4 regions of the Bradyrhizobium sp. LeoA1Lang genome follow, and region 2 is predicted to be linked to each of the others. Evidence: predicted binding sites of a transcription regulator. Region 2 holds the regulator's gene; each other region holds the start of a gene.
The links. Region 2 encodes LexA, which represses DNA repair genes until DNA is damaged. Its sites were predicted from a motif close to TGTTCNNNNTGTGTTCNG; they were not measured.
Positions count from the first base shown of each region.

Region 1: the regulator LexA is predicted to act here: its motif matches at 4,181-4,198, upstream of uvrA (excinuclease ABC subunit UvrA).
Region 3: the regulator LexA is predicted to act here: its motif matches at 5,910-5,927, upstream of ACZYOF_RS31415 (DUF3072 domain-containing protein).
Region 4: the regulator LexA is predicted to act here: its motif matches at 4,074-4,091, upstream of ruvC (crossover junction endodeoxyribonuclease RuvC).

Region 1 is NZ_JBVAPG010000169.1:7,790-15,596, reverse strand. Features, by position in the region: gene ACZYOF_RS35865 (glutathione S-transferase family protein) at 1-568, shown strand, start outside; gene uvrA (excinuclease ABC subunit UvrA) at 1,119-4,094, opposite strand; gene ACZYOF_RS35855 (outer membrane protein) at 4,405-5,160, opposite strand; gene ACZYOF_RS35850 (single-stranded DNA-binding protein) at 5,611-6,102, shown strand; gene gyrA (DNA gyrase subunit A) at 6,520-7,807, shown strand, end outside.
Region 2 is NZ_JBVAPG010000033.1:174-7,980, reverse strand. Features, by position in the region: gene ACZYOF_RS13970 (MFS transporter) at 1-1,141, opposite strand, end outside; gene ACZYOF_RS13965 (ComEC/Rec2 family competence protein) at 1,544-3,832, shown strand; gene ACZYOF_RS13960 (hypothetical protein) at 3,842-4,027, opposite strand; gene ACZYOF_RS13955 (hypothetical protein) at 4,214-4,639, opposite strand; gene lexA (transcriptional repressor LexA) at 4,933-5,634, opposite strand; gene ACZYOF_RS13945 (molybdopterin molybdotransferase MoeA) at 5,839-7,053, opposite strand; gene ACZYOF_RS13940 (HAD-IA family hydrolase) at 7,063-7,692, opposite strand.
Region 3 is NZ_JBVAPG010000123.1:15,529-23,335, forward strand. Features, by position in the region: gene ACZYOF_RS31380 (DsbA family protein) at 1-53, opposite strand, end outside; gene ACZYOF_RS31385 (DUF3750 domain-containing protein) at 138-869, opposite strand; gene ACZYOF_RS31390 (MFS transporter) at 959-2,176, opposite strand; gene ACZYOF_RS31395 (hypothetical protein) at 2,213-2,491, shown strand; gene ACZYOF_RS31400 (ATP-dependent helicase) at 2,639-4,708, opposite strand; gene ACZYOF_RS31405 (hypothetical protein) at 4,816-5,073, shown strand; gene ACZYOF_RS31410 (hypothetical protein) at 5,233-5,487, opposite strand; gene ACZYOF_RS31415 (DUF3072 domain-containing protein) at 5,670-5,858, opposite strand; gene ACZYOF_RS31420 (hypothetical protein) at 5,989-6,189, shown strand; gene ACZYOF_RS31425 (hypothetical protein) at 6,503-6,694, opposite strand; gene ACZYOF_RS31430 (hypothetical protein) at 6,836-7,027, shown strand; gene ACZYOF_RS31435 (hypothetical protein) at 7,060-7,221, opposite strand; gene ACZYOF_RS31440 (ATP-binding protein) at 7,327-7,807, opposite strand, start outside.
Region 4 is NZ_JBVAPG010000109.1:15,251-23,057, reverse strand. Features, by position in the region: partial or broken gene ACZYOF_RS29565 (acyl-CoA thioester hydrolase) at 296-376, opposite strand; gene ACZYOF_RS29560 (hypothetical protein) at 373-528, opposite strand; gene ACZYOF_RS29555 (metallophosphoesterase) at 584-1,504, opposite strand; gene ruvB (Holliday junction branch migration DNA helicase RuvB) at 1,718-2,761, opposite strand; gene ruvA (Holliday junction branch migration protein RuvA) at 2,907-3,524, opposite strand; gene ruvC (crossover junction endodeoxyribonuclease RuvC) at 3,521-4,048, opposite strand; gene ACZYOF_RS29535 (YebC/PmpR family DNA-binding transcriptional regulator) at 4,236-4,982, opposite strand; gene ACZYOF_RS29530 (methyl-accepting chemotaxis protein) at 5,185-6,948, shown strand; gene ACZYOF_RS29525 ((2Fe-2S)-binding protein) at 7,215-7,679, shown strand; gene ACZYOF_RS29520 (xanthine dehydrogenase family protein molybdopterin-binding subunit) at 7,690-7,807, shown strand, end outside.

The sequences.
Region 1 (7,807 bases), on a different contig from region 2:
TGTGCGTTGGGCACTGGAAGAGGCCGCCTTGCCCTATCGCGTCCAGAGCGTGCCATTTCGCCCTCGGAATGCCGAACATTTCGCGCACCAGCCCTTCGGCCAGGTTCCGTGGCTGACCGATGGAGACATCTCGATCTTCGAGAGCGGTGCGATCCTGCTCCATCTCGGCGAGCGTAGCGATGCGCTGATGCCTGCTGATCCGCGCGGTCGCAGCGAGGCTGTGAAATGGGCGTTCGCAGCGCTCAATTCAGTCGAGATGGCGAGCCTGCCCTGGTCCATATTCGCGTTCTCGGGCGACACCGGTGATACGCCGGGATGGAAGCGTTTGGACGAATTCCTCAAGGCCCGGCTCCAACACATGGAGCCGGTGTTGGCAGGACGCGAATGGCTGGCGGGGTCCTTCTCCGTCGCCGACATACTCATGGCGGATGTGCTGCGCCTTGTCGATCGTTTCGACGGGCTGGCGGGATTTTCAGCCTGTCGTGACTATGTCGCGCGCGCCACGGCCCGCCCGTCCTTCGTGAAGGCACACGCAGACCAGATGGCCCATTTTGCTGCGGCAGACTGATCCACCGGAAAACCGCTCACTCCGCCGCTTGACGGTTTACTTCGCCGTCCGACAGCGCGCCTGCTCGCCACGTGGATGTGGTGCGTCGGCAGCGAGAGGGTGAATTACGATTCGCTAATCCGCCCGACAGCGCTGCCGTAAAGGGATGAACTGAAAAACGCGGCAAAGTATGGTTCAGGAGAGCGGCGCCATATGGAGGAGCCGGGGAACATGCGTCGCTATTCTGTCCTGCGCACTGAGACTAGAGTCGCGATCTCATCCATGTCATTTTCATCGCCAGTTATTGACAGCCCAACGTAGGTCTCAGATTCCACGTCGACTATCTTTCCCCGCAGTTCCAATCTTGCGGTGGTCACTTCTTGAGAGCCAACGACCGACCAATCAGCACCGAGCGGTCTTGCACCCAAATTGCGCATCACGTGTGCGAGAATGCTTCGAAGATTATCATCATACTCATTTCCCAGTACGATGGTCCTAGTCATCAATACCGCCCTGGAATCCAATTTTGTCTTCGGCAACGTAAGATGAACTGAGCAAGTGAGCTCCAACCTCACTCCGCCGCCTCGCTCGCGCTGCTCTTCCTCGGCTTGCTGTTCGCCTTCTTCAGCACCGGCGCCAAGAACTGGCCCGTGTAGCTCCGGGGCGCTTTCGCAATATCCTCCGGCGGGCCCCAGGCGACGATTTCGCCGCCGCCGTCGCCGCCTTCGGGGCCGAGGTCGATCACCCAGTCTGCGGTCTTGATGACTTCGAGGTTGTGCTCGATGACGACGACCGTGTTGCCCTGGGCGACCAGCTCGTGCAGCACCTCCAGGAGTTTTGCGACGTCGTGGAAGTGCAGGCCGGTGGTGGGCTCGTCCAGGATGTAGAGCGTGCGGCCGGTGGCGCGCTTTGACAGCTCCTTTGCCAGCTTGACGCGCTGGGCTTCACCGCCGGACAGCGTGGTCGCCTGCTGGCCGACGTGGATGTAGTCGAGGCCGACGCGGTGCAGGGTCTGGAAGGTTTCGCGCACGCGCGGCACCGCCTTGAAGAATTCGGCGGCTTCTTCCACGGTCATGTCGAGCACGTCGGCGATCGACTTGCCCTTGAACAGCACCTCCAGCGTCTCGCGGTTGTAGCGCTTGCCCTTGCAGACGTCGCAGGTGACGTAGACGTCGGGCAGGAAGTGCATCTCGATCTTGATGACGCCGTCGCCCTGGCAGGCCTCGCAACGGCCGCCCTTGACGTTGAACGAGAAGCGGCCGGGCTCGTAGCCGCGCGCCTTGGCCTCGGGCAGGCCGGCGAACCATTCGCGGATCGGCGTGAAGGCGCCGGTGTAGGTCGCGGGGTTGGAGCGCGGGGTGCGGCCGATCGGCGACTGGTCGATGTCGATGATCTTGTCGATATGCTCAAGGCCCTCGATGCGGTCGTGGGGCGCGGCGGCTTCGCTCGCATTGTTGAGCTTGCGGGCGATCGCCTTGTAGAGCGTGTCGATCAGGAGCGTCGACTTGCCGCCGCCGGAGACGCCGGTGATGCAGGTGAACAGCCCCAGCGGAATCTCCGCCGTGACGTTCTTCAGGTTATTGCCGCGCGCGTTGACGACCTTGATGGTGCGGCGATGGTTCGGCGGCCGCCGGTCGGGGATCGGCACCGAAAGCTCGCCGGTGAGATATTTGCCGGTCAGCGATTTCGGATTGCGCATGATGTCTGATGGCGTGCCCTGGGCGACGATATGGCCGCCATGCATGCCGGCGCCGGGGCCGATGTCGAGCACGTAATCGGCCAGCCGGATCGCGTCCTCGTCATGCTCGACCACGACCACGGTGTTGCCGAGGTCGCGCAGCCGCTTCAGCGTATCCAGGAGGCGTGCGTTGTCGCGCTGATGCAGGCCGATCGAGGGCTCGTCCAGCACATAGAGCACGCCTGTGAGACCCGAGCCGATCTGGGAAGCCAGGCGGATGCGCTGGCTTTCACCGCCGGACAATGTCCCGGAGGAGCGGGACAGCGTGAGATAGTTGAGGCCGACGTCGAGCAGGAAGGTCAACCGCTCGCGGATCTCCTTCAGGACGCGGGCGGCGATCTCGTTCTGCTGCGTGTTCAGTGCTTCCGGCACGCTCTCGAACCACTCGCCGGCGCGCTTCACCGAGAGCTCGGAGATCTCGCCGATATGCTTGCCCCCGATCTTGACGCACAGCGCTTCCGGCTTGAGGCGATGGCCGTTGCAGGCGGCGCAGGGGATATCGGTGAAGTACTTCGCCAGCTCTTCGCGCGCCCATTCGCTCTCGGTCTCGCGGTAGCGGCGGTTGATATTGGTGATCACGCCTTCGAACGGCTTCTTGGTGTCATAGGAGCGGACGCCGTCCTCATAGGAGAACTTGATCTCGTCGTCGCCGGAGCCGTGCAGGATCGCGTTTTGCGTCTTTTTCGCCAGGTCCTTCCACTTGGTGTCGAGCGTGAACTTGTAGTGCTTGCCGAGCGCGGTCAGCGTCTGCAGGTAATAGGGCGAGGAGGACTTGGCCCACGGTGCGATCGCGCCCTTGCGCAAGGACAGATCCTTGTCGGGAATGACGAGGTCCTCGTCGACATGCTGCTCGACGCCGAGGCCGCCGCAGGCGGGGCAGGCGCCATAAGGATTGTTGAACGAGAACAGCCGCGGCTCGATCTCGGGGATGGTGAAGCCGGAGACCGGGCAGGCGAACTTTTCCGAGAACAGGATGCGCTCGGGTCCGCTCTTGTCGTGGATCTTTGCGGTCTTCTTCTTTTCCTCCACCGGTGCCGCCGCCGGGGCATCGGCGAATTCGATCACGGCGAGGCCTTCGGCGAGCTTGAGCGCGGTCTCGAAACTCTCCGCGAGCCGCTGGCCGATGTCGGGGCGCACCACGATGCGGTCGACGACGACATCGATGTCGTGCGGAAACTTCTTGTCGAGGGTCGGCGCTTCGGCGAGCTCATGGAAGGTGCCGTCGATCTTGACGCGCTGGAAACCCTTCTTGAGATATTCGGCGAGCTCCTTCCTGTATTCGCCCTTGCGGCCGCGCACGACCGGCGCCAGCAGATAGAGGCGGGTGCCTTCGGGCAGCGCCAGCACGCGGTCGACCATCTGCGAGACGGTCTGGCTCTCGATCGGCAGCCCCGTGGCCGGCGAATAGGGCACGCCGACGCGGGCCCAGAGCAGGCGCATGTAGTCGTAGATCTCGGTGACAGTGCCGACGGTGGAGCGCGGATTCTTCGAGGTGGTCTTCTGCTCGATGGAGATGGCGGGCGAGAGGCCGTCGATCTGGTCGACGTCCGGCTTCTGCATCATCTCCAGGAACTGGCGGGCATAGGCCGAGAGCGATTCGACATAGCGGCGCTGGCCTTCGGCATAGATGGTGTCGAAGGCGAGCGAGGACTTGCCGGAGCCGGACAGGCCGGTGAACACGACCAGCCTGTCGCGCGGAATCTCGACGTCGATGTTCTTGAGGTTGTTCTCCCGCGCGCCGCGGATCGTGATGGCACGCGTTGAGGAGCCGGCGGTCGGTTGGCGCTTCGCCCTGAGCACTTCATCCATATCGGCATTTCCAGGCGCTTGTAAGCGCGCCACGTTATGGGCGCGCGTCGGCGGAAATCCGTACCACGGCGCCGATGGGGTGATGCCGGAACATAGGAAGAACGAGTGATGATTTCCAGTACTCAGGACGAATCATCAACGATTTGTTTTCAGGTCGCATTTCTTGCGTGCAGATTTGGCAGTAGCTGGCAGCAAGAGGATGCTCGCGCAAGCGGAGCTTCGCAGATGAGCGGCTCGGAACTAACGACACGCAAACAAAAAGGCCGGCGCAAGGCCGGCCTTTTCTTAAGATTGATATCCGATCGCGCGATCAGTACCGCCCGATGAGCGGAGCGCCGCCGAAGCCGAACTTGTAGTTCACGCGGACGGTGACGAGGTCGATGTCCTGCTTGATATTCTCGGTGGCGAAGAGGCTGCCGGCCGGGCCGGCGAAGCCATTGTTGATGAAATCGTAGGAGCGATTGCCCAGGAAGATGTGATTGTACTCGGCGCCGACCGACCAGTTCGGCGCGAAGCCGTATTCGATGCCAGCGCCAACCGAGGCTCCCCAGCGGGTGTCGTTGATGTCGTTGGTGATCGGGAAACCGGTGAAGGCGTCACGCACGCGGTAGCGATCGGCGACCACGGCCGCGCCGCCCTTGACATAGAACAGCACATTGTTGGCGGCATAGCCGATCTGGCCGGTGATCAGGCCGAAGGCGTCGACCCTCGTCTCGTTGGTGTCGATGCCCGTCAGCAGGCTGATGTTGCTGCCCTTGAAGTCGGCCCAGTTGCCCTGGCCTTCGACGCCGAACACCCAGGTGCCCATCTGCCAGCGATAGCCGATCTGACCACCAGCAGTGCCGCCGTCGGCGTTATGGGAGCCGTCACTGAAACCAAGGACGTCCCAGCGGTTGCGGCTCGTTCCCCAGCCGCCGTTGCCGCCGATATAGAACCCGGTCCAGTCGTAGACGACTGCGACCGGCGCCGGCGGGGCCTTCACATAGGGACGTGCGGCAAGATCGGCAGCCGAGGCCGGCGCAGCCAGCGCAACCAAGGCAACCGTTCCAAGCAAAAACTTCTTCATCGTAGCTCTCCAGCCTTTGTTCGCTTCAATTGGGTCCCGAAGCGTTACGGTATTAAAGACGCGAGCGCCGCGCCGTCGTTTTAAGCATACCCCGATTCAACCGGAAATACCGTCGCCCAAACGCAACAGTTAGGGGCGAAGTGCGGATAACATAAGTTAATGATTTGTTTGATGTTTTCTGGAACCCGAGGGTCGGTCTCGGGTTCCATTCCCGCCGCACCAAAATTGGGCCACAATGTCACCATGTTTACGGCAAGTTGTAAGGAACAAAACTGGAACAGTGGCGCGGCTGGTGCTATATGTGGATAAATGCGGGATGGATGGGGAATGGCTGCGCCCGACGGTGTCGGCGAGCGTATAGGGTCCGTCAGCAATGTAAGATGTGGTTAGCGAAGACTGAATGTGGCCGCCGTGCAACCGGCCGGCCCAGTGATCGAGTGGAGAGCGGCGATGGCGGGAAGCGTAAATAAGGTCATTCTGGTGGGCAATCTCGGCAAGGACCCGGAAATCCGGCGGACCCAGGACGGTCGTCCGATCGCCAATCTGAGCGTCGCGACCTCCGAGGCCTGGCGCGACCGGGCCACCGGCGAGCGCAAGGAAAAGACCGAGTGGCACCGTGTCGTCATCTTCAATGAAGGCCTCGCCAAGGTCGCCGAGCAATATCTGAAGAAGGGCGCCAAGGTGTATGTCGAGGGCCAGCTCCAGACCCGGAAATGGACCGATCAGAGCGGGGTCGAGAAATATTCGACCGAAGTGGTGCTGCAGGGCTTCAACTCCAACCTCACGATGCTGGACGGCAAGGGCGGTGGCGGCAGCTTCTCCGACGACATGGGCGGCGGTGGCGGCGATTTCGGCGTCAGCGGCCCCTCGAGTTCCGCGCCACGCCGCGCCGTGCCGGCCGGCGCCCGCAACAACGACATGGACGACGATATCCCGTTCTGATCGCGTGGTACGTTGCCGGAAAGATCGCGTGAGGATGAAAAATCTCCCTCGCGCGATACGGCTTGCGTCGAACTTATCCTCTTCAATGATTGCAGGATATAAGCCTCAAGCAATTGATGTTGCTCGATGTGTCGTGGCCGGGTTCCTCGTGGTTCCGGTTGATGTGAACTGTGAGGAAATCGATCTAACCGACAGGGCGGAGTGATGCAGGCGCCGCCGACGGCCCGCCGGCAGTCTCCTTACCTGGGACGGCGCCCTTGCCGCACCCCGCCAGGGCGTTCCCGCGGCGCGCCCGTCAAGCCCGTAAGTCTATGAAAAAACGAAGGGAAAAACCGGTCGCCTAGACCGTTCCGGGGTGGTGATCGAGCCCCTGATACGCTATATGATTCTACAGTAGAACCGACCCGGATTCCCCCTTTGTCAGAACCTGAAGACGACAAGCCCGGCGAGCCGTCGGGGCCCTCCGACATTCGTCCCGTTTCCATCCTCGACGAGATGAAGAAGTCCTACCTCGACTACGCCATGAGCGTGATCGTGGCGCGGGCGCTCCCCGATGCGCGCGACGGGCTGAAGCCGGTCCACCGCCGCATCCTGTATTCGATGTACGACCAGGGGCACACGCCGGACAAGAAGTACGTCAAGTCCGCGCGCGTGGTCGGCGACGTCATCGGTAAGTATCACCCGCACGGGGACCAGTCGATTTACGACGCCATGGTGCGCATGGCGCAGGATTTTTCGATGCGCGTGCCGCTGATCGACGGCCAGGGCAATTTCGGCTCGGTCGACGGTGATCCGCCGGCAGCCTACCGATACACCGAAGCGCGCCTGACGCGGGCGGCAGAGGCTGTGCTGGCGGACATCGAGAAGGACACGGTCGACTTCCAGGCCAACTACGACAACTCTGAGCAAGAGCCGTCGGTCTTGCCGACGCGGTTTCCGAACCTGCTGGTCAATGGCGCGGGCGGCATCGCCGTCGGCATGGCCACCAACATCCCGCCGCACAATCTCGGCGAGGTCGTCGACGCCTGTGTGGCGCTGATCGACAATCCGGCGCTCACCATCGACGAACTCATCAACATCATTCCGGGGCCGGATTTCCCCACCGGCGGCATCATCCTCGGTCGAGCGGGTATCCGAGCATCCTATCATCTCGGCCGCGGTTCGATCGTGATGCGCGGCAAGGTCGCGATCGATACCCTGCGAAAGGATCGCGAGGCGATCATCATCACGGAGATCCCGTACCAGGTTAACAAGGCGAACATGGTCGAGCGGATCGGCGAGCTGATCCGCGAGAAGAAGATCGAGGGGATTTCCGACCTGCGCGACGAATCCGATCGCGAAGGTTTCCGCGTCGTGATCGAACTGAAGCGCGAGGCGATGCCGGATGTGGTGCTGAATCAGCTCTACCGCTTCACGCCGCTGCAGACCAACTTCCCGGCCAACATCCTGGCACTCGATTCCGGCCGTCCGCAGCAGATGAACCTGAAGGATCTGCTCACGATCTTTGTCGCCTTCCGCGAACAGGTGGTGACCCGGCGCACCAAATACCTGCTCGGCAAGGCACGCGACCGCGCCCACCTCCAGGTGGGCCTGGCCATCGCGGTTGCCAATATCGACGAGGTCATCCGCGTCATTCGCTCTTCGCCGAATCCGGCGGCCGCGCGCGAAACCCTGATGTCGCGCGATTGGCCGGCGCGGGACGTCG
Region 2 (7,807 bases):
TGCCGATGTGATACGGCACCGATACCGATGTGTAGCGGATCCTGCTGGGGAAGAATTCGGCCAGGAACGCGCCGACCGGCCCGTACACCATCCCGACGTAACAGACGAGGATGAAGATGATGAAGACTGCGATCGGATAGTTGATGTTTCCGGGCTGCGTGACCGTTCCGAGCCACAGATACAGCGGATAGTAGGTGATCGCGGCAAGCAGCATGCCTCCCAGGATCACCGGCTTGCGGCCGATCAGGTCCGACAGCCAGCCAAAGAAGATCAGGCTCGGCGTCGCAAGTAGCAGCGCGGCCCCGACGATGTAGGCCGAGGTCAGAGCGTCCACCTTGGAGACCTGCTGCAGGAAGTACAGCGCCCAGAACTGTCCGCTGTACCAGACTACGCCCTGTCCGATCAGGACGATGATGGCGATTCCGATGTATTTGATGTTCGAGCTAAGGAACGCTTCCTTCCAGGGGTTCCTGGTCATCTGCCCACGGGCCTTGATCTCCTGGAAGATCGGCGTCTCCTGGAGCTGGAGGCGGATGTAGATGGCGATGGCCACCAGCAGGAATGAGAGCAGGAACGGAACGCGCCATCCCCATTCGTTGAAGGCCTGATCGCCGAAATAGATCCGGGTCAGAATGATCACGGCCAGCGACACCACGATCCCGAGCGTCGGCGAGGTCTGGAGCCAGCCGGTGTAGTAGCCGCGTCTATCGTCGGGCACATGCTCGGCAACATAGGTGATGGCGCCGCCATATTCGCCACCCAGGCACAGGCCCTGGATCATGCGTAGCCCGAACAGCACGAACGCGGCGGTGAGACCGATCGACTGATAGGTCGGGATCAGGCCGATCGCGCCCGTTCCCAGTCCCATTCCGGTGAGCGTGATGAGAAACGTATATTTGCGGCCGACCCGGTCGCCCATCCATCCAAAGAGGAATGCTCCGAGCGGACGGATCAGGAACCCTGCAGTGAACAGGGCGATCGTGCTCAGCAGGGCTGCGACGGGGTGGGATTGTTCGAAGAACTTGACCGACAGAACGGCGGCCAGGCTGCCAAAGATATAGAAGTCATACCATTCGATGATGTTTCCGACCGACGCGGCAACAATCACGCGGCGAAAATCGCTCGGTACCTGAATTGCCATGTGCTGCTCCCATTAGTTCAATGACTTCTCCTCGCGTTTTTCAGCGCTCTATTCGCTCGCGGAGTACGCGTGATGCGCGACGCTACAAGCTTGATTTGCAAGTTGCGTCCGCAACGCCGGTCTCAGGGAAGCCTTGAACCACCTGAGAAGGGCTCCAGCGGTCTTCGAACCGCGAGCCACCACTGCCTCATCCCGTCTGTCCGGGCGGAGGCGCAGCCACAGTCTAATCCTCAATGGGACTGCGGCCTTATGAGACTTTCGGCGCAGTCGGGGTTGAAGCCGGCTGAAGACACCAGCGCCGGGATCGGAAGCGTACCGGCACGACGTTCGCATCTGTTCCGCTATCCCGTGGATACCCGCTTCCGGTAGCTTTGCGGAAACAGGGGTAGTCCAGGGCGCAGGATGTCGGACGAGGGCAGGACGCCGGGCGGCAGGCGCGGCTATGCCGGCACCTGGCCGCCGCGCGAGGCGGTGGCGCCGGCGGGTGGGTATGCCCCGATCGGCGTCGGCGCCTGGCCGCCAATCGTCGAGACGTTGCGCCAGTGGGCCCGCGCCGAAGCGGGCGCCGGACGGCTTCTGCCCTGGGTGCCGGTCGCGTTCGGCAGCGGCATCGCGCTCTACTTCGCCGCCGACCATGAGCCGGTGCTGTCGGTCGCGGTCATCGTCGCGATCGCGCTGTGCGCTGTCGCGTTCCTGCTCAGGCGACGGCAGGCGTTCGCTGTCGCCGTCATGATTGCCGCCGTTGCGGCGGGTTTTGCCGTTGCCACCTGGCGAACCGCGCGGGTCGCGCATGGCGTGCTGGCGCGGCCGATGTTCTCGGTGTCACTCACCGGATTTGTCGAGACGCGTGACATCCGCGAGCGCACCGACCGTTTCGTGCTGCGCGTCGCAAGCATCGAAAGCCAGCGCGGCACGCCGAAACTTGAGCGCGTTCGGCTGTCGGTGAAGAAGGGCACTGCCCCCGAAGTCGGCAGCTTCGTCGAATTGAAGGCGCGGCTGCAGCCGCCGCTCGCTCCTCTGCGGCCCGGGAGCTACGATTTTGGCCGCGATCTCTATTTCCAGGGCATCGGCGCGTCCGGTTTCGTACTCGGCGCCATCAAGACGACCGCGCCGCCGGAAGGCCGCGGATTTACGCTGCGCTATGCGGCCTTCATGCAGGGCATGCGCGATGCGATCGATGCGCGGATCCGCAACGTGCTCGAAGGCGACAATCGCGCGATCGCGACCGCACTCCTGACCGGCCGGCGCGATGCGATCTCCGAGCCGGTGAATGATGCGATGTTCATCTCGGGGCTCGGGCACGTGCTGTCGATCTCGGGCTACCACATGGCCGTGGTCGCGGGCGTGGTCTTCTTCGCGGTTCGCGCGCTGCTTGCGCTGTTTCCGGTGCTCACCGTGGGCTTTCCGATCAAGAAATGGTCTGCCGCGGCGGCGCTCGTGGCGGCCGCCTTCTATCTTCTGCTGTCGGGTGCGGAGGTCGCGACGCAGCGCTCGTTCCTCATGACCGCAGTGGTGCTGATCGCCGTCATGGTCGACCGCCGCGCGGTGACGTTCCGGACGCTCGCGGTCGCGGCCATGATCGTGCTCGCGATCGCGCCGGAGGCGCTGGTGCATCCAAGCTTCCAGATGTCGTTTGCGGCGACGCTCGGGTTGGTGGCGCTGGTGCAGATCGGCATGCCGCATCTGTTTGCCGCGCCAGACCATTCCACGACCGCGCGGATCGCGCTGTGGGGCGGGCGTGAGGTCGCGATGCTGCTGCTGGCGTCGTTGGTGGCGGGGCTGGCGACCACGCCCTATGCCGCTTTTCATTTCCACCGGGTGGCGCCCTTTGGCGTGCTCGCCAACCTCGCGGCGATGCCGGTGGTGTCGGCGTTGGTGATGCCGGCCGGCCTGCTTGGCCTGCTGGCGATGCCGTTCGGTTTCGACGGTGTGTTCTGGGCGATCATGGGCACTGGAATCGATTGGATGATCGTGGTCGCGCAGGGAGTCGCCGCGCTGCCGGGCGCGGTCGGCCACGTCAGTGCGTTCGGGATCGGCCCGCTGATCGCCGCGAGCCTGGGCGTCATCCTGCTCGGGCTGTTGCGCACGCCGCTGCGCTTCGTCGGCGCGGCCGTGCTTCTCATTGCGGTGGTCTGGGCGGTGGGGGCGCCGCAACCGGACATCCTGATTTCCGGCGACGGCCGCAATGTCGCCGTCCGCGGCGGTGACGGGCGGCTGCACCTGATGCGGACTGCGAAGGATGCGTTTCTCGCCAAGGAGTGGCTGGCCGCGGATGCCGATGCCCGCACCGCGGGCGATTCGTCGCTGACCGAGGGCGTGTCCTGCGATGAGAGCGGCTGCGTGACCTCTGCGGCCGGTGGCGCGTTCATCGCGCTCACCCAGCGATCCGAGGCGCTCGCGGACGATTGCGAGCGGGCGGTGCTGATCGTGACCGCACGGCCGGTGCCGCCAGGCTGCGCGGCGGCGGTCATCGATGCCGAGCGGCTGCGGCGGCAGGGCGGGCTGGCGCTAAGGCGGAACCGGAACGGCTTCGTCATCGACGCGGTCAGGCCCGCCGGCCTCGACCGGCCGTGGTCGCCTGCGATGTCAGGCGAAGGCGAGGTCGAGACCACGATCCGGATCCAGGGGGCACCCGTGCCGCGCGCCATCGATGCGACCCCGTCCGAATCCGACCTGCAGTCGGAAGACTGAGCGCCCCGTTCAATCTCCGCCGGCGTTGGCCGCTAGCTCGAAGGCGCCGAGCCGAAACTCATCCGGGCCGCCCGAATGCGACGGCATTTGCACAAGCGTGAAGGTCGCATCCGGAAATCGCTCCCAGATCGCGAGATCTTCCGCTGCGACGGTGAGCCAGCCGAACCTGAACATGTATCGGCCGGGCTCAGCCACTCGTCCGGCTCTTTGCCACGTGATCTTGGTGACCACCGATCACGCCCCCTTGGCGAATAAAGCGTCCGTTCAACACAAAATCACATGCGCCCCCGGATGACCTCCGGGGCCGCTCAAAACACTTTGCTTTTCACTCGCGGCAACGCTCCGCCGGCCGAGACCGGCGGCGCACGCTGCCGGAAGCTGTCAGCCGATGAACAGCGGGTTCGGCGCGGGGCGCTGCTCGACCGCCTTCGGTGCCGGCTCTGCAACATGATGCGTCACTGGCAATTGCAGCACGGTCGCCCGCTGCCCTTCGCAGAGCTGGGTCACCAGCACATGGCTGCCATCGGGGAATTCGATCGCGTCGTGATGACGATCCCGAATATGCGGATCGATCTGGTTGAACTTGCCGACACGGAAGCCGGTCGTCTTGGTCCAGATCCAGCGATTGTCGTAACGGACGTTATCGGCGAACGCGAGTTCGGTCCCGGGAAGCATGCAGACTGCGACCGTCGGATCGCTTTCCGAAGCGAAGCCGCGGGTCGAGGTGCCGCGGAAGGTGGTGGTGATAAGCGTCTCTCCAACCTGGGCGGGACGCGTCGCCACGGCGTGCAGGCTATAGTCACACATCGGATTGCTCCTCATTCGAGATAGCCGACCCGGGCCTGGGAGAGGCGCAGGCCTCTATCAGAGTGGACGATAACTAATAAGCCTCTGCTCCGTTCTTGGCATTTGTACGGCCCGCGCCCTCTCACCGTTCACAAACACGATAGCGAGGCGCCGCCGCACATCTCCTTGCACCGAGAGTGCCCCGGCGAACTTACCGGGGGCCTTATTCTAATCATTCTAAGCAGCTCTTGTCAGTGTCCTTGAGGGCAGAGCACCCACCAAAGTACCGGACGAGCTGCTGCGTCGCCGGCCGCTCAGTACTTGCGATAAAGCCCGATCAGCTTGCCCTGGATCCGCACCCGGTTCGGCGGCAGGATGCGGACTTCGTAAGCCGCATTGGCAGGCTCAAGCGCGATTGACGCGCCGCGGCGACGGAAGCGCTTCAGCGTCGCTTCCTCCTCATCGATCAGCGCCACCACTATGTCGCCGGTGTTGGCGGTGTCGTTGCGCTGGATCAGCGCCATGTCGCCGTCGAGGATGCCGGCCTCCACCATGGAATCGCCGCGCACCTCGAGCGCATAATGCTCGCCGGAGCCGAGCATGTCGGGCGGCACGCTGATGGTGTGGCTGCGGGTCTGCAGCGCCTCGATCGGCGTACCCGCCGCGATCCGGCCCATCACGGGAACAGCAACGGGACGGTTGCCATCGTCCTCGGCCACGGCCGCGCTGGTCGTGCGCTTGCCGAGCGTGCCCTCAATGACGCTCGGCGTGAAGCCGCGGCGGCCGTTGCCGGCGGCCGAGAGCTCAGGCAGTTTGATCACCTCGATCGCGCGGGCGCGGTTCGGCAGGCGGCGGATGAAGCCCCGTTCCTCTAGCGCCGTGATCAGGCGGTGGATGCCGGACTTCGAGCGCAGGTCGAGTGCGTCCTTCATCTCGTCGAAGGAAGGAGGCACGCCGGCCTCTTTCAGCCGTTCGTTGATGAAACGCAGAAGTTCATACTGTTTGCGCGTAAGCATCGCGAGCATTCCCCCGGTTGGTAGCGTCGTTCGATCCGAGACTTGTGAAGAGCTGATCTCGGGAGTCACGCACTCCCATTCGTAGACAGCGAGTTTCGAAACAAATCATGAACGGACACTATATGTTCGATATGTGTTCCGCAACCACTTAATTTCTGGTGAACGCGATCAGAGATGCTGCTCCAGTAGGTGCTGGTCGCGGCGTCATTCAGGCAATCGGAGAATGTCGCAAGACGCGCCTTTTGCGGCAGCCGGCGCGAATGGCGGACGGATCACAAGTGCCTGCGCCGCAGTGAGATTCCCAAGCAGCGAACTGTCCTGCTTGGTGACTGGCGTTGCGATCAGCGTGCCGTCGTCGCGCTCTTCGAGAAGCGCGCGGAGATAATCTTCGCGCTGATCATTGGGAGCGAGATCGCGGCCGAGCAGGGCGCTTTCCATGACGTGATGAATCGCCGAGCGGCCGAGGAGGGCACGAATCAACGGCACCAGGAACAGGTAGGCGCAGACATAGGACGACACCGGATTGCCGGGCAGGCCGATCACCCGCATCGCACCGAGTCGGCCATGCATCATCGGCTTGCCGGGCCGCATCGCTATCTTCCAGAACGCCATGGTGACGCCCTCGGCCTCGAGCGACGGCTTTACGAGGTCGTGGTCGCCGACCGAGGCGCCGCCGGTGGTGATGAGGATGTCGGCGCCCGCGGCATGCGCGCGGCGGATGCCCTCGGTGGTGGCGGCAACCGTGTCGGCGGCGACCCCCAGATCGATCGCTTCAGCGCCTTCCGCGCGCGCCAGCGCCCGCAGCGCATAGCCGTTGGAATAGACGATCTGGCCCGGGCCCGGAGAGGTGCCCGGCATCACCAGTTCGTCGCCGGTCGCGAGCACGGCCACCTTCGGCCGGCGCCGCACGGGAAGTTCCGGATAGTTCATCGACGCCGCCGCCAGCGACAGCGCGCGGTCGGTCAGCCGGCTTCCGCGCCTGAGCAGCACGTCGCCTTCACGGAAATCGACGCCGGCGGGACGGATATGCCGCCCGGCGATGGCAGCTTCGGTGATGGTGATGTGATCGCCATCGACCCGGGTGTCTTCCTGGATCACGACGGCATCGGCGCCGGCGGGAATGACGCCGCCGGTGAAGATCCGTGCCGCTTCCCGCGGACCAAGTTCCCGATCGAACGGCCGGCCCGCGGCGACTTCGCCGATCACCTTCAGCCGCGCGCTGAGATCGGCGGCATCGGCGGATCGCACCGCATAGCCATCCATCGCCGACATCGCCAGTGGCGGCTGAGTACGCTTTGCTGCGACGTCACGGGCGAGCGTGCGGTGATAGGCGGCATCGAGCGCGACCATCTCTTCCGGCAATGGTTCCGCGCCGGCGAGGACCGCGGCTAGCGCATCGGCGACCGGCATCAGGGCCACGGGCAACTCCTAAATTCCGAGCGCGAGAAGCGCGTTCGTCACATCATCTGACGATGTGACGTGAATGGCTGTGAGACCCGCCGCCCGTGCGCCGCGGATGTTCTCGGTGGAATCGTCGAAGAACACGATGCGCGAGGCCGGCGCGCCGATCGCCTTGACGACGTAATCATAGGCTTCCGCGTCGGGTTTCCGTAGCCCGATCGTCGACGAGAAGAAGATCTGGCGGAAGTGGCCGAGCACGTCCGAATAGGCTGTCGAGAAATGCTCGATATGGGGCGGATTGGTGTTCGAGAAAGCATAAAGCGGCAGGCGCGTCTTGGCGCGCGCCAGGTGCGCGGCGATTCCCGGCATCTCGCCGGCGAAGATCGCGTTCCAGCCTTCCAGGAACTGGGCGTCGGAGATGCCGATGCCGAGCGACTGCCGCAGGCTTGCGAAGAAGGCGGCGTCATCGATCTTGCCGACCTCGTGATGTCTGTAACTCTCGTCCATCACAAAGCGGGTGGCGAGCTCGCCGGGCTCGCAGCCGGCATGGCCGGCCCAGGTGGTCATCACCTTGCCGAAATCGATATCGAGCACGACGCGGCCGAGGTCGAACAACAGGACATCGGCGGCGCCGGGGGAGAGGGGCGGTTGAGTCATGGCGAGGGCTGTGTACGAAAATCCCAAGGAGGCGGCAATGTCTTCGATTGTAACAACCGGGAACGGTGACACACATACCGCTGTCGTCCCGTCGAAAGACGGGACCCATAACCAC
Region 3 (7,807 bases), on a different contig from region 2:
GCCTCCCGATCTATCGGCGGAGCAAGTAGCGCAAGCAGGATAATGAATCCCAAGGCAGCGCTGGTCGTACGATTGAGAAGAGGCAAGGAAAATACTCCGCGAATGAACGTTCTTTCCGACAACAACCATGCAGCCAGCTATCGCTGAGCCAGCGGCAGGCCGAGTCGGCCGATGCCCGGGAACTTCAGGGCAGGGCGACGGATATCGATGCCAAGAACTCCGCCAAACAAGTTCAGCTCGATCCCTTCGATCCAGCCCATCGTCAGACCGAGATAGCCGCCCAATGTGGCGAAGACACCGGTGCGTGACGCAGTGATGCCATACCACTCGCCCCGATAGGGATAGTCCTTGCCGATTGCCGTCGGCGGCAGCACCGCTTGCAGCTCAGGGACGGCGTCGAGCGCCGCCTGAACAAATGTGTTCGAGTTCGGACCAGGCCAGGCGCTGTAATCGCCATCGTCGCGAAATCTGTAATTCTCGATGACCGCCCGGATCTTCGGAACCAACGGCTCAGCTTTCGCGCCGTCCACGCTCACGATTGCTTCCGGCACGGCACCGAACCATCGGCCGTCGGCCACGAATCCGTCGATCCGGATCGGTGCACCCCACGCCGTGTAGTCGTAGCGGCTGTAGCGCGGCGCGTCTCGTTCCTTAACCACGATCCAGGTGTGGACCGCAAAAATCCCGCGCCACCGCACGGTGCGCGCAGCATAGACGCGGATGACGGCGTCAGGATGTTCGGAGGCTTTGGGCAAGAGGCCGGCGCTCGAGCGGTCAGCCGTCTGCCAACTGACGCGCCGGTCTCCGAGCAAATAGGTGACCGTCGAAAAGGCAAGCGGAACGACAATCAGCAGGACAAGGAGGACCACGGATTTCTTCACAGAGGGACATCGGCGGAGGGGTGGTCATCTCGATCTAAGCATTCCGGTCCGCCGGAACCAGAGCGGGCCAGAGGGCATCAATATTTCTTCATTTCGGAGGCAAAGCCGACCCATAGCGCGACCGAGACCAGGCCAAGTGCGCCGAGCAGGACAAATGTGGGCGGATAGCCGATCCATTGCGCGATCCAGCCGCCGAGCGCGGGGCTGAGCGAAGCGCCGACGCCTTGAACGGTGATCACCGCGCCCTGTCCGAGATTGATGCGGCCGGTACCGTTCAGCGAGCGGGCGACCATTCCGGGGACCGCGACGCTCTGCAGGCCGGTGCCGATGCCGTCAAGAATTTGCACCGGCAGCACGCCCCACCATCCCGTGAGGAAGAACGCCAGGATGCCGCGCACCGGCAACACCAGGAAGGACGCGAGCAGCACCGGCCAATAGCTGCGGCTTTCCGCCGCGCGCATGCCGACGATCGAGGTCACGATCATGACGGCCTGCGCGATCACGATCGTGGTCGCCACAAAATCCGGGCCCTTGGCGTGGCCGTCGGCAACCGCGGCCAATCCATAAAGCGGAATGATCGCGGCATTGCCGAGATGGAAGGCGGCAAGCGCGAATGCGAAGACGAGCAGCGGCTTGTGCCTTGCCAGAACGGTGAAGCCGCTTGGCTGGCTCTCCGGGTCATCCTCCTTGGTGCCGCGCGCGGCGTTGTTGTCGATGGCCTTTGGTGGGATCAAGAGGACGCAGGCGATCGCAATGGCGCCGAAGAGCGCCGCCAGCAGGAATACGGCCGTGTAGCCGTATTTCCAGCCGAGATAGCCCGATGCGGCCGCGCCGACCATGTTGCCGGCATGGTTGAAGGCCTGGTTGCGGCCGTTCTGCCGGTTGAAGCCCTTCTGCCTGACGATGCCAAGCGTGATGCCGGTGACGGCGGGAACGATGGCCGCGCCGGCAAGCGAGGTCGCGATTTGCGATGCAGCGACGGCCCAGAAGTTCTGCGAGAGGAGAATGAGGGCCGAGGCGATGACAACGGCGACGCCCGGCACGATCACCCAGGCGCGCTTGTGCCTGCTTGCATCGATGAAGCCGCCGATCGGCGTCGTGATCAGCATGCCCGCGACGTTGCCTATCGTCATCGCGGTCCCGATCCAGCCGCTCGCCCAGCCATGCGCCTGCAGGAAGACGCCGACGAATGGCCCGATGCCGGACTGCATGTCGGCCATGAAGAAGTTCAGAGCGAGCAGAGGCCACAGCCGCGCCGCCTTGTCTGATCGCTCATTCTTCTTGCTGACACGCATGGCAAGTAGACTCGTGGCTAGTTAAGTGATCACCAGATGATTCTCCGAGACCGGCGGCGGCCTTCCGCCGAGGCGGTCGGAACAAAGCGCGGGATCATGAATTTGAAGGCGATGGTTCAAATCGACGTTCTTGAAAAACCGATCGAACGCATCAAGGAAACCTGCGTGATGATGGGCATCACGGAGAAGTTCGAGCGCGCGCTTCCGGAGCTCGAGACGTTCCTGGAAGGCGAAGTAGCGAAGGGCGAGACCCGCGAGACGCGGCTGACTTACGATGGACTCTGCTACCTCAAGCAGGTCTTCTCGAGAAAGTAACAGCACGGCACACGGGAAGGTTTTCACGACTGCTCATCGGACGACGGCTCTGACGCGGCTTCATCATCCGCCACGGGAGCCATCGCAAAAGTTTTGCACTTGGCATCAACGTGACGCCGCAGGGATCGTTCCCGATCGCCGTCTCGGCTAGCGCCACATCCCGCGCATCTTGGCGCCGATGTCGACCGGCGCTGCACGATCTGCCGGCGCGGCGGTCGCCGGGCGCGCGATCGGCCAAGTGGTGCGCTCGAACAGCGGCACCAGCCTTTCCGGGATGAAACGCGTGCGTGAGGCGTACATGTGCCGGTCGCCCTTGGCGCTCTGGCCGTGCACGAAGAAGCGCTGTGGCAAGATCAGGTGCAGATCATCCTTGGCGCGGGTCATGGCGACGTAGAGCAGGCGCCGTTCCTCTTCCAGCTCGGCGCTGGTCCCGGCGCCAAGATCCGATGGCATGCAGCCGTCGACGACGTTGAGCACGAAGACCGACTTCCACTCCTGTCCCTTGGCGGAATGGATCGTCGACAGGATCAGATAGTCCTCGTCAAGCAAAGGCGGGCCGGCCTGGTCGCTGGTCGCATCCGGAGGATCAAGCGTGAGCTCGGTCAGGAAGCGTTCGCGCGACGGGTAGCCGCTTGCGATCTGCTCGAGCTGGATCAAGTCGGCGCGGCGGACCTCGGCGTCCTCATGGATGCGATCGAGATGCGGCTCATACCACAACCGTGCCCGCTCGATATCGACCGGCCATTCGGAATAGCGGAGGTTCTCGATCGCGCGGACAAATCCCTTCCAGTCTTCGCCGGCGCGCGGCGGCGAAGGCAGGGTGCAGAGTGCGGCAATCGGATCGGCAGCCTCGGCCATGCGGTCGAGCACCCGCTGCGCCGAGCTCGGCCCGACGCCCGGCAGCAGATGCAGGATGCGAAAACCGGCGACGCGGTCGCGCGGGTTCTCTACGAAGCGCAACAGCGCCAGCATGTCCTTGACGTGGGCGGCGTCGAGGAATTTCAGCCCGCCGAACTTCACGAAGGGAATGTTGCGGCGGGTAAGTTCGACTTCCAGCGGACCGCTGTGCGAGGAAGTGCGAAACAAGACCGCCTGGTGCTTGAGCAACGCGCCTTCCTCGCGGTTCGCCAGGACCTGCTCGACGATGTAACGCGCCTGATCGGCCTCGTCGCGGACGGCGACGAGCTGCGGCTTGCGCGACGATGTTCGCTCGGTCCAGAGATTCTTCGTGAAGCGCTCCTTGGCCAGCGCAATCACGCCGTTTGCGGCTGACAGGATCGGCTCGGTCGAGCGATAGTTGCGATCGAGCGTGATGAGCTCCGCCCTCGGCGTAAACTGGTCCGGAAAGTCCAGGATGTTGCGGACCGTGGCGGCACGGAACGAATAAATCGACTGCGCGTCATCGCCCACGACTGTAAGTCCGTTCCCTCCGGGCTTCAGCGCGAACAGGATCGATGATTGCAGGCGGTTAGTGTCTTGGTATTCGTCGACCATGACGTGGTCGAAGCGGCCGCCGATCTCGTCGGCAAGCGCAGCATCGGTCACCATCTGCGCCCAATAGAGCAGGAGGTCGTCATAATCGAGCACGTTCTGCTGCTGCTTGGCGTCGACGTAGGCGGCGAACAGGCGCTTCAGTTCGCCCGCCCAACCCGAGCACCAGGGATAGAACGCGCCGAGCACGCCCTCGATCGGCGTCTCGGAATTGACGCAGCGGGAATAGATCGCAAGGCATGTTCCCTTGGTCGGGAAACGACTCTCGGTTTTGGAGAAGCCGAGGTCGTGCCTGACAAGGTTGATGAGATCGGCGGAATCCTCGCGGTCATGGATGGTGAAGGCAGGATCGAGCCCGATCCGCTCGGAATATTCCCGCAATAGTCGCGCGCCGATGCCGTGAAATGTGCCGGACCAGGCGAGGGCATCGGTCATGATCCCGGCGTTGTCGCCAAGCACGCGGCGGGCGATCCGTTCGACGCGCTTGGTCATTTCCGCTGCCGCGCGGCGCGAGAAGGTCATCAGGAGGATGCGGCGTGGGTCAGCACCGCTGACGATCAGATGCGCGACGCGGTGAGCCAGCGTGTTGGTCTTGCCTGATCCGGCGCCGGCGATCACCAGAAGCGGCGCGCCAATGGTTCCATCCGGCCCGACGCCGTGCTCCACGGCGCGCCGTTGCGTAGGATTGAGCGCATCCAGATATGTGTCTTTGCTGTCCGCGAGCACGAATCACCCCGGAGAAAGCTAACAGAGATCGGGCCTGTGGGGATGAACGTCCAGGGCGGGAGACAGAATTAGATTGACTTTGGCTACGCCCGTTGCACAACCGCGTCATGGGTGACGTATCGAGTTCCGACACACCGCTGAAGGCGACGTTCAAGATCAAGCTGAACGGCGAGACGGTCACCATTGCGACCGTCGGCCAGGCCTATCGCTTCATCACCAATCTGAACTCGGTGGAGTGGATGGAATTCCGCACGCTGCACGATGAGGCGGTCAGCGCGCTGGAGAAAGCCGCCGACAACGCGATGCTGGCGATCCCCGCGACCAATGCGCTGCGCGCGCTATTCGTGCGCGCAAAACTTCTTTGAAAGGAAACGGGCCGCCTGGCCCCCAAGGCAGCCTCCGGATTGCAGCCGCGGCGAATTCAGCCCGGGCCGCCCTGTTGTACCGCCGTTACCTTGTTTGCGGCCATAACAGGCTTTGCTTACGCAATAGGCCGTGATTCGGCCATGACCGTACGAACACGGTCACGACGCGTCCTCCACCAGCAAGCGGTCATAGGCAAGCGCTGAGCGCAGGTTGATGGTGGCGATCTTCAGATAGCGCGATTCCTTCATCGCATTGTTCAGCATCAGGATCGCCGTTCGCCAGTGAACGCGTTCGCGCTGATCCTCAGTGAGCGATGAAAAGAAATCCGCCACGTCGCCAACGGTCGCGATCGTCCGCCCGTCCGTCAACGCAAGCGGGAACGGGAGCGGCGAATTCCTTTCGATATCCAGCAAGAGACGCTCCGGGCAACGACCAACCAACGCTTAAGTCACCCGGCTATATCATTTGTTAACAGGAGGCGAGGGGCTGTCAGGCTAAGTCGCGATGACTTTTCTTCGAATCGTCATCCCGCTTTAGCTCTTCGTTTGAGCATGATCTTTTCGGAAAACCGGCGTCCACTCTTCCGGATCATGCTTTAGAACGAATCCGCCAGCGCAATTTCCGCCTCGAGCGCCTGAATGCGCCGCTCGGCTTCTTCAAAGCTCAGATCCCCCGCGTATTGCCTGGGCTGGTAGGCCTCCTCCGCAAGGCCCTTCAATCGCAATGCCTGGGCGCGGGTCATTTGAGCACTGGCGCGCTCGCGTACCCCGCCATATTTCGCCACCGGTGTCCTCATGGGTCTGCCTCATGGTCTCAAATCCGTGACTTGACTTTATGTTCTATTTTTGTTCTAACAAGGCATGGATAATAGAATTAATGAAATCCGTCGTAAGATCAGTGTGTTACGGGACGAGATGATCGTCGCCGAGGGCGTGGTCCGTGATCAGATCAATCACGATCACGATTGCACGGAAGCGGCGCGCCGGCTGCTTGCGATGCGTTCGGAGATGACTGAGCTGATCGGTCAGTGGAAAGCTGCCGGCGGCAGCGAACGGCTGCCCGACGTCAGAGAGCACCTGAAACGGCAGCCGGTTGTGCGACCGAAGAAGGATTGAGCGCAACAACCAGCCTCGCCAGCGGACCCGTGCTTTCGGGTCGGGCGGGAGCTTGAGCCGGCGACGTGAATGCACGGTTGCCAACCGGCGCCGGCTGACACGGATGCAACCACTGCCATGAGCGAGGGTGTACCGGAGTCACGTGGAGGCTCCTCCCTAGAACTATCCGGCGGAGCCAGCTTCCGCCGGACTTTTTTTCGGCCGTATGGCTCGCACCGATCGGCCGTAGGCGGAGGAGTTTGCAATAACGCGGCAAGGGTCTTGCGCCGCGTCGCACGATGCTCCCGCTCTTGGAACGTCAATTCTTGGAACGTCAATCGACGATTGTTTCGGAAAGAGGCCGGTTCAGCCGGGAAAAACCCTGGAGGCGACCTTCGATCAGGGCGTCCATGCCACGGCGGTGCAACCATAGCAGTCCGACTGCAAGCTGGCGAAGATCGTTGCGGTCGGCGCCGACGGGGAGCCTGCGTGCGCGGCGCAGCGCGTCGGCCGCCTGTCGCTCCAATGGAGATCGCCTACGTTCCATAAGCTCAGCCCCCGGCGGCCATCAATAATAACTACATCGAATGGTGACAAGATGGCCCATTTCGGCCGCCGCAACCGTCACATAGGTTAACTTCGGAGAGTTTTGTGTCGGACGGGAACGATGAATGACGATCGCAACCCGCTGCTCACACTGATCTCCTGCGTCATCTGCAGGAAGACGATGCGGCTCGAGCGGAGCACGCCGGGCGAGGATGGCAAGGACGTCATTCAATATCGCTGCGAGGAATGCGGGCGCATCGAACGGGTCCGGCTCGTCCGGGGAAGCTGGCCGTCCACGAGCCAGACTGGTTGACGAGGTCGCTAATTGGCTTCAGCTCGTCAGGCTCAGGCCGCCGACGCGACCAACTCGGTGCCCGGATAGGCGACCATCCAATCGTCCAGCAATTCATCGGAGCTGGAATCGTCGAGCACGAGCGGACGACATGCCGCCAAATCCCTCCGGTGCGCGAGCTTGCTGCGTTTCGGCGGTCTCCTGCGGGTCGTCATTGGCCATCGATGCTCCAGCGGCATTTCCCATGGCTGTCGCAACAACAGATCTGGAGGCGGGCAGGTTCCTGCGGGCGGCAAGAAATGGCGACCCGCGCCGCGGGGTCAGTCGTGCCCGGTCAGCTTGGATAACTCGCGGCTGAGCTCGTGAAGCTGGTAGGGCTTGCGGAGGACTGGAAAATCCATCCTGGCGTGCTTGGCGGAATCGGAATAACCGGTCGTGAGCAGGACCGGCAGCGTCGGGTTTCGTTCCCTGATCGCGCGCGCCAGCTTCAGTCCGTCCATCTTGCCGGGCATGATGATGTCGCTGAACACGAGGTCGACATCGTCAGCCTCGATCTCTTGCAGCGCCGTTTCGGCGTTAGGCACCCAGCGGACGGTGTAGCCGAGTTGCTCGAGCAGCCCGGCGCTCGCGTCGGCCACAGCGGGGTTGTCCTCGACCAGCAGGACGGTTGCCGAGGCTTGCTTATTCACGCTCTCCTGTTCGTAATGCTCGGCCGCGCTGCTGCGGGGCAGGCGGAGATGGACCGTGGTGCCCTTGCCAAGTGCGCTCTCGATCTCGATCGTCCCGCCGGCCTGGTGGACG
Region 4 (7,807 bases), on a different contig from region 2:
GAAACTCTGGCCGGTCGTGGTGCGGACCCAACGATGATTGCGTCGATCGTCCAGGCGCTGAAGGCGAGCCGGTGATCGGTCCGTCGGGTGCGGTCCTGGTGATGATGGCCGAGATGAGGGACGCTTTCCGTAACTTGGTCGACTGCATTATAGTGCATCCGGTGCGCAAGCGGATGCCCTACGAATACACACCGTACCTGAATGCCGCTGCCCTTTTCAGCATGAAGCTTTTCTCAGAAGACCGCCACAAAACAGGAACGATGAGTACTGCCTAATACGACAACGTCCAGTCAGGGAAATCCGTGTCCTCGTAATAGACGCGGACCTGCATGTGATGGCGGCCGTCGCGGACCTCGCCGTCGAGGGAAACGTTCATTTTGAACTCGACGCCGCGCGTTCGCGAGCCTGCTCCAGAAACTCCTCCAAATCCCAGGGGACAACCCGTCCAGCCTCGACGTCGGCCATCCCTTCGTCGATCGCCGCTCGGAGAGCGTGGAGCTTCTCGGTGTCTTCGCCAGTCAAACTCATGACGCCAATGCTAGCAGCTTGCGTCACAACTGCACAGAGACCAACCAATATAAGCTTACGCCACCGCCGGTCCGGCCTTGCCGAGCGTCACCAGCACGATCTCCGGGGGAACGCCGATGCGGAACGGCATGATGCTGCAGCCGAGGCCGCCGGAGACGATGACGTCGCAATTGGTGCGCAGGTGGCCGTAGGCGAGCTCGACGCCCTGCCGCGGCGGCACCGCGGGCGACCAGCCGAGCAGGCGGACCTGGCCGCCATGGGTATGGCCGGACAATTGCAGCGCCACGCGTGAGGGGACGCGCAGCGCGACGTCAGGCTCGTGTGCCAACAGGATGACCGGCGCATCGTCGGTGACTTTCGCGAGCGTCGCGCCGAGATCATCGACGCCGATACGGCGCACGGGGCGGAAACGCCGTGCCGGCATATAGGCGAGCTGATCGCCGAGGCCGGCGAGCCAGAACGGGCGGCCGGCCTTGGTCAGGCGCTTTGCATCGTTCTCGTAGACCGGAATGCCGTTCGCTTCGAGCGCGCGATGGGCCACCGTCAGCCCCTGCCCCTCGCGCTGCACGGTCTTGTCGTCCCAGTAATCGTGGTTACCGAGGATCGCGTGCACGCCGAGCGGCGCCTTGAGGTTCGCCAGCACCGCGGCCCATTCGCTTGCTGGAATGAAGCGCGTAACATGGCGGTGGCCGGCGACGTAGTCCCCGAGCATGACGATGATGTCGGGCTCAAGTGCGTTGGTGCGCGCGACGATCGTCTCGATGCGCTCCAGCGACATCCAGGGATCGCAGGCGTGCAGGTCGGCGATCACGGCGATCTTCAGCGGGAAATCCGCCGGCCATCGCGGTGGGGTGAGATGGTAACGCGTGACGCGGAGCCGCAATACCGGCTCGACGCCAAAGCCATAGGCCGAGGTCGATGCAGTGAGGGCGGTGAGGCCGCCGATGGATCTGAAAAATTGACGCCGTGAGAACATGGGGATGATCGGTGATGCCCCTCGTTGATGAGGTCCGATTGGAGCGGAATTGCGGTGCGTTTGTGCAGATTGTCAGGGGTTGTCCTGCACGAGGATGTGAACGCGCGATTCCGTAGCCCGGGTGGAGCGCAGCGCAACCCGGGACTCCTGCGCCAACGTTTACGAGCGGCCCCGGGTTACGCTTCGCTCCGCCCGGGCTACGGGAATGCAAAATCAATCGTCGTCGTTGCCGAACAGGCCGAACTGCGAGGGATCGCGCGAGGGCTCGGCGAGGCCGAGATGGCGGAAGGCGTGCGAGGTGAGGAGACGGCCGCGCGGCGTGCGCTGCAGGTAGCCGCACTGGATCAGATAGGGCTCGATGATGTCCTCGATCGCATCGCGCGGCTCCGACAGCGCCGCCGCCATCGTCTCGACCCCGACCGGCCCGCCGCCATAGTTCATCGCGATGGTGCTGAGGTAGCGGCGGTCCATCGCATCCAGGCCGGCGGCATCGACCTCAAGCGCGGAGAGCGCGTGATCGGCAATAGCGCGGTCGACCGACGTGGCGTCGGCTGCGGACGCAAAATCGCGGACCCGGCGCAGCAGGCGGCCGGCGATGCGCGGCGTGCCGCGGGCGCGGCGGGCGATCTCGTTGGCACCGTCAGGACTCATGCCGATGTTGAGCACGCGGGCGCCGCGGGTGACGATCTTCTCCAACTCCTCCTCGGTGTAGAAATTCAGCCGGATTGGAATCCCGAAGCGGTCGCGCAGTGGATTCGTGAGCAGGCCGGCGCGCGTGGTGGCGCCGACGAGGGTGAACTTTGCAAGCTCGATTTTCACCGAGCGCGCGGCAGGGCCTTCGCCGATGATGAGGTCGAGCTGGAAATCCTCCATCGCGGGATAGAGCACCTCCTCCACCGCCGGGCTCAGGCGATGGATTTCGTCGATGAAGAGGACGTCGCGCTCTTCCAGATTGGTCAGAAGCGCGGCGAGATCGCCGGCTTTCGCAATCACGGGGCCGGAGGTGGCACGAAAGCCGACACCGAGCTCGCGCGCGACGATCTGCGCCAGCGTGGTCTTGCCAAGACCCGGGGGCCCGACGAACAGTACGTGATCCAGCGCCTCGCCGCGCTTGCGTGCGGCCTCGATGAAGATCGAGAGATTCTTGCGCGCCTGCGCCTGGCCGACGAATTCAGACAGCGATTGCGGACGCAGCGCCGTGTCGCCGACATCATCGGCACGACGCTCGGGCGTGACGATGCGGGAGGGCGGGTTCACGACTCCGGCTCCGTGCCGATCGTAGGGTGGGCAAAGCGACTTGTCCGCCGTAGCTCGAAGAGCGAAGGCGGAAGCGTGCCCACCATGACGAGCGGAGTGTTGATGGTGGGCACGCTCCGCTTTGCCCACCCTACGGTCTGAGCATTCACTTCGCGAGCTCCTTCAGGCCTAGCCGGATCAGTTGCGCGGTCTCGGCGTGCTCGCCTGCGCTGCGCGAGGCGGCGGCGATGGCGGCGGCGGCTTGCGGCTGGCCGTAGCCGAGATTGACGAGGGCGGAGATCGCGTCCGTCACCGGACGCGGCGCGCGCTCATTGTCGATGGCGCCGGCAAGATGGACCACGGCGGGATCGACATTGGCAAAGGCGGGCGCCTTGTCCTTCAACTCGCTGACGATGCGCTCAGCGACCTTCGGGCCGACGCCGGGCGTGCGCGCCACCGCCGCCTTGTCACGCAGCGCGATCGCGTTCGCAAGGTCGGAAGGCGGCAGCGTGCCGAGCACGGCGAGCGCGACCTTGGCGCCGACGCCCTGCACGGTCTGCAACAGGCGAAACCATTCGCGCTCGTTGTCGGTGCGGAAGCCGAACAGCTTGATCTGATCCTCGCGCACATAGGTCTCGATCGAGAGCACCGCGGCCTCGCCCGGCGAGGGCAGCGCCTGCAGCGTACGCGCCGAGCAATGCACCTGATAGCCGACGCCGCCGACATCGAGGATCACGTAGTCCTCGCCGTAGGAGTCGATGAGGCCTTTCAATTTGCCGATCATAGGCTGGCTACTCTCAGCCGCAGCGCGGTGCTTTGGCGGTGATGGGCATGCGTGATCGCAACCGCGAGTGCATCGGCGGCGTCGGGCGATTGCGGCTCGGCCTTGGGAAGCAGGATCTTCAGCATCACGGCGATCTGGTTCTTCTCGGCGTGTCCGGCGCCGACGACGGTTTTCTTGACCTGGTTCGGCGCATATTCGGCGACCTCGATGCCGAACATTGCAGGCGCCAGCATGGCGACGCCGCGGGCCTGGCCGAGTTTCAGCGTCGCGACGCCGTCCTTGTTGACAAACGTCTGCTCGACCGCGGCCTCTTCGGGGCTGTAGTCGCCGAGCACGGCAGCCAGCCCCTCATGGATCGCGAGCAGCCGGCTCGCCAATGGCAGCCGTTCCGACGGCTCGATCGAGCCGCAGCCGACGAAAACCAGCCGATTGCCCTCGACTTCGATCACGCCCCAGCCGGTGCGGCGGAGGCCCGGATCGATGCCGAGGATGCGGGTGGGTTTGCGAATCGGCTGGACTGTCATGGGGTAGTGATAACCGCTGCGTTTCGAGAACGAAACACAAACGGGGAGGTCATGCACGGGGAAAGCGACGACCACACCCACCCCGTCATGCCCGGGCTTGTCCCGGGCATCCACGTCCTTCAGCACGCGCGGAAACGCGTGGATGGCCGGGACAAGCCCGGCCATGACGGCTTCACGAGAGATGGGCCTAGCCGCCCATCTTCGCCATCAGGGCGTCCGAGATCTCGAAATTGGCGAAGACGTTCTGCACGTCGTCGTGCTCGTTCAACAGGTCGATCAGCTTCAACAGCTTCTCGCCGGTCTCGTCGTCGACGGCGATGGTGTTTTGCGGCTTCCAGGTCAGCGCCGCCTTGCGCGGCTCGCCGAATTTCCCTTCCAGCGCCTTGGCGACCTCGCGGAAGGATTCCTGCGAAGCGTAGACCTCGTGGCCGCTTTCGCTCGACACCACGTCGTCGGCGCCGGCTTCGATCGCGGCATCCAGCATCGCGTCGTCAGAGGCGACCTTGTGGTCATATTCGATGATGCCGGTGCGGTCGAACATGAAGGCGACCGAGCCGGTTTCGCCGAGATTGCCGCCGGACTTCGTGAAGTACGAGCGGATGTCGGAGGCGGCGCGGTTGCGGTTGTCGGTCAGGGCCTCGACGATCACGGCGACGCCGCCGGGGCCATAGCCCTCGTAGCGGATCTCGTCATAATTCTCGCCCTCGTTACCGGCAGCCTTCTTGATGGCGCGCTCGATATTGTCCTTCGGCATGTTTTCCGCCCGCGCGGCAACGATCGCGGCGCGCAGCCGGGGGTTCATGGCGGGGTCGGGGGTGCCGAGCTTGGCCGCGACGGTGATTTCGCGGGCCAGTTTGCCGAACAGCTTCGACTTCTGGGCATCCTGCCGGCCCTTGCGGTGCATGATGTTCTTGAATTGGGAATGGCCGGCCATGCGAGGTCCCTTGGGAATCGTCTTTCGAAAAAGGGGATGAGGCGCGGCGTTATAGGCCCCCGACAGGCCAAAATCAAAGACTTGCGGCGTGATCTGGCATGCCGGCCGTGCCGCCTGCCGGAAAATCAGGCAGCCGTTAACCACGACTTCACCTACGAATGAGAGAATCTGACAGTCCGTTTCAACTTGCAAGAGAACCCCAATGGCGGCGTTCGGTTTGTTTCGCCAGCGAGTGTCGGAGCCGATGGCGGCTGTCGAACCGAAAGTTCCGGCCGCAACGGTGCCAGCGCCAGAGGATAACACCTCCCCCGATACCGGCTCGGCCCAGGAGATCCTGGAACTGCTCGAACTCGAGCTCGGCGGCATGATCCGGCAGCTCGAGCGCGCCGCCCAATCGGTGGCCGGCGGGGCCGAGGCGACCGCGGCGACGCTTGCCACCATCCGCGAGCGCACGGATGCGCTGACCGGCCGCACCAACGCGGCGCAGACCACGGCCGAGACCTTCTCGCGGGCCGCCGACAAGTTCACCGATTCGGCGCAAGGGATCGGCGCGCAGGTCCGCGACGCCGGCCGGCTCGCCGACGAGGCCGGAGCCGCGGCGCGCGAAGCCCGCGCCAATGTCGACCGCCTCCGCGAATCCTCCGCCGCGATCGGCAATGTCGTCAACCTGATCGCGCAGATCGCGCGGCAGACCACCCTGCTCGCCCTCAACTCGACCATCGAGGCCGCGCGCGCCGGCGCCGCCGGCAAGGGATTTGCGGTGGTTGCGACCGAAGTGAAGGCGCTGGCGGTGCAGACCCAGGGCGCAACCGAAGAGATCACCAGGAAGATCGAGGCGCTGCAGAGGGATGCCGCCGGCTCGGCCGATGCCGTGCACCGCATCGCGCAGTCGATCGAGGCGATCCGCCCGGTGTTCGAGCATGTCCGCGGCGCGGTGACCGAGCAGCGCAAGACCACCGGCGAGATCGCGCAGAATGCCGCCTCCGCCTCGAGCTTCATCGTCGCGGTCGGCGACGGCGCCGCGGAGATCGATCATGCGACCAGGGAGGCCGAAGCGCATGGCAAGGACGTCGCCCAGGCCGGCCGGGCGGTGACCAGCTTTGCCCAGAAGCTGAAATCGCGCTGCGCGGTGCTGCTGCGGCAGGGCGAGCGCGAGGACCCGCGCAAGGGCGAGCGGCTGCCCTGTAGCCTCAAGCTCGAGATGCAAGCGCGCGGCAGCATCATCACCGCGCCGGTCTATGAGATATCCATGGACGGCATCCTGATCTCAGGACCGGAGGCCGAACGGCTGCAACTGCACCAGAGCCTTGCCGCCACGCTTGAAGATGTCGGCGCGGTCAAGATCCGGATCGCCGACAAGACCAAGGCCGGCGCGCAGGCGCGCTTCGAGGCGCTGACCTTGGGGCTGCTCGAAAAGATCGAAGACAAATTGTGGGCGATCCGCGACGAGAACACCGAGTTCGTGATGCGCGCGATGGAAGCCGGCGTGGCGCTGACCAGGATTTTCGAGAACGGGATCGCGAGCAGCGCCATCACGATCGAGGACATGTTCGACACCGACTATGTCGAGATGTCCGGCACCAATCCGGTGCAGTACCGCACAAGAATATTGGACTGGGCCGACCGCGCGCTGCCGCCGTTCCAGGAGGCTTTCCTCGCCAAGGATCCGCGGCTGGCGTTCTGCGCCATGATTGACCGCAACGGCTATCTGCCGGTGCACAACAAGATCTATTCGCACCCGCAGCGGCCGGGCGATGTCGCCTACAACACCGCCAATAGCCGCAACCGCCGCATCTTCAACGACGCGGCCGGGCTCGCCGCCGGGCGCAACCAGCGCGCCTACCTGATCCAGAGCTACGCCCGCGACATGGGCAATGGCCACATGGTGATGATGCGCGAGATCGACGTGCCGGTCCGCGTACGGGGCCGGCACTGGGGCGGCTTCCGCACGGCGTACAAGCTCTGACGGCCGCTTTTCTGGGCAGTCACTGCACTGCCCGGAACTTCACGCAGTCTTTTCAAAACGCACGGTTCTTTCGTGCGGCCCGGATCGATTGTCGCCTCCATCCCCTAGAATGACGCACGCGATTATGTGATGACGACCGTCATTTTATGTATCGTCAGCGCGAATTAGCAATTGCGGAATATGTCTTCGCTTCCTAGCTCGTCGCGATGCGATACGGTTTCGTTGACGCGTCCGCTGTCCGCGGCCGCTGAATTTGGGGTATGCTTATGGCAACGATACTCACCATCAATGGCGAACAGAAATCCTTCGATGCGCCGCCCGAAATGCCGCTGCTCTGGGTGCTGCGTGACATCTTAGGCATGACCGGCACCAAGTTCGGCTGCGGCATCGCGCAATGCGGCGCCTGCACGGTGCATATCGACGGCAAGGCGGTGCGCTCCTGCGTGTTGCCGGTGAGCGCGGTGCGCGACCGCGCGGTGACCACGATCGAGGCGGTCGGCAATTCGCCTGCCGGCGAGAAGGTGCAGAAGGCCTGGCTCGATCTCGAAGTGATCCAGTGCGGCTATTGCCAGTCGGGCCAGATCATGGCGGCAGCCGCGCTCTTGGCCGCGACGCCGAACCCCGACGATTCCGATATCGATGCGGCGATGGCCGGCAACATCTGCCGCTGCGGCACCTATGTACGGATCCGCGAGGCGATCAAGCAAGCCGCTTCCGGCCGCCAGTCGTAGGAGGCTCATCATGCTGACAGCAGAGAAACTCCGCCAAAGAAACAGCGCGGACGGCGTCTCGCGCCGCGCGTTCCTCACCGGTGGGCTCACCACAGGCTTTTTGCTCGCTTTCCATCTGCCGCTGCGCG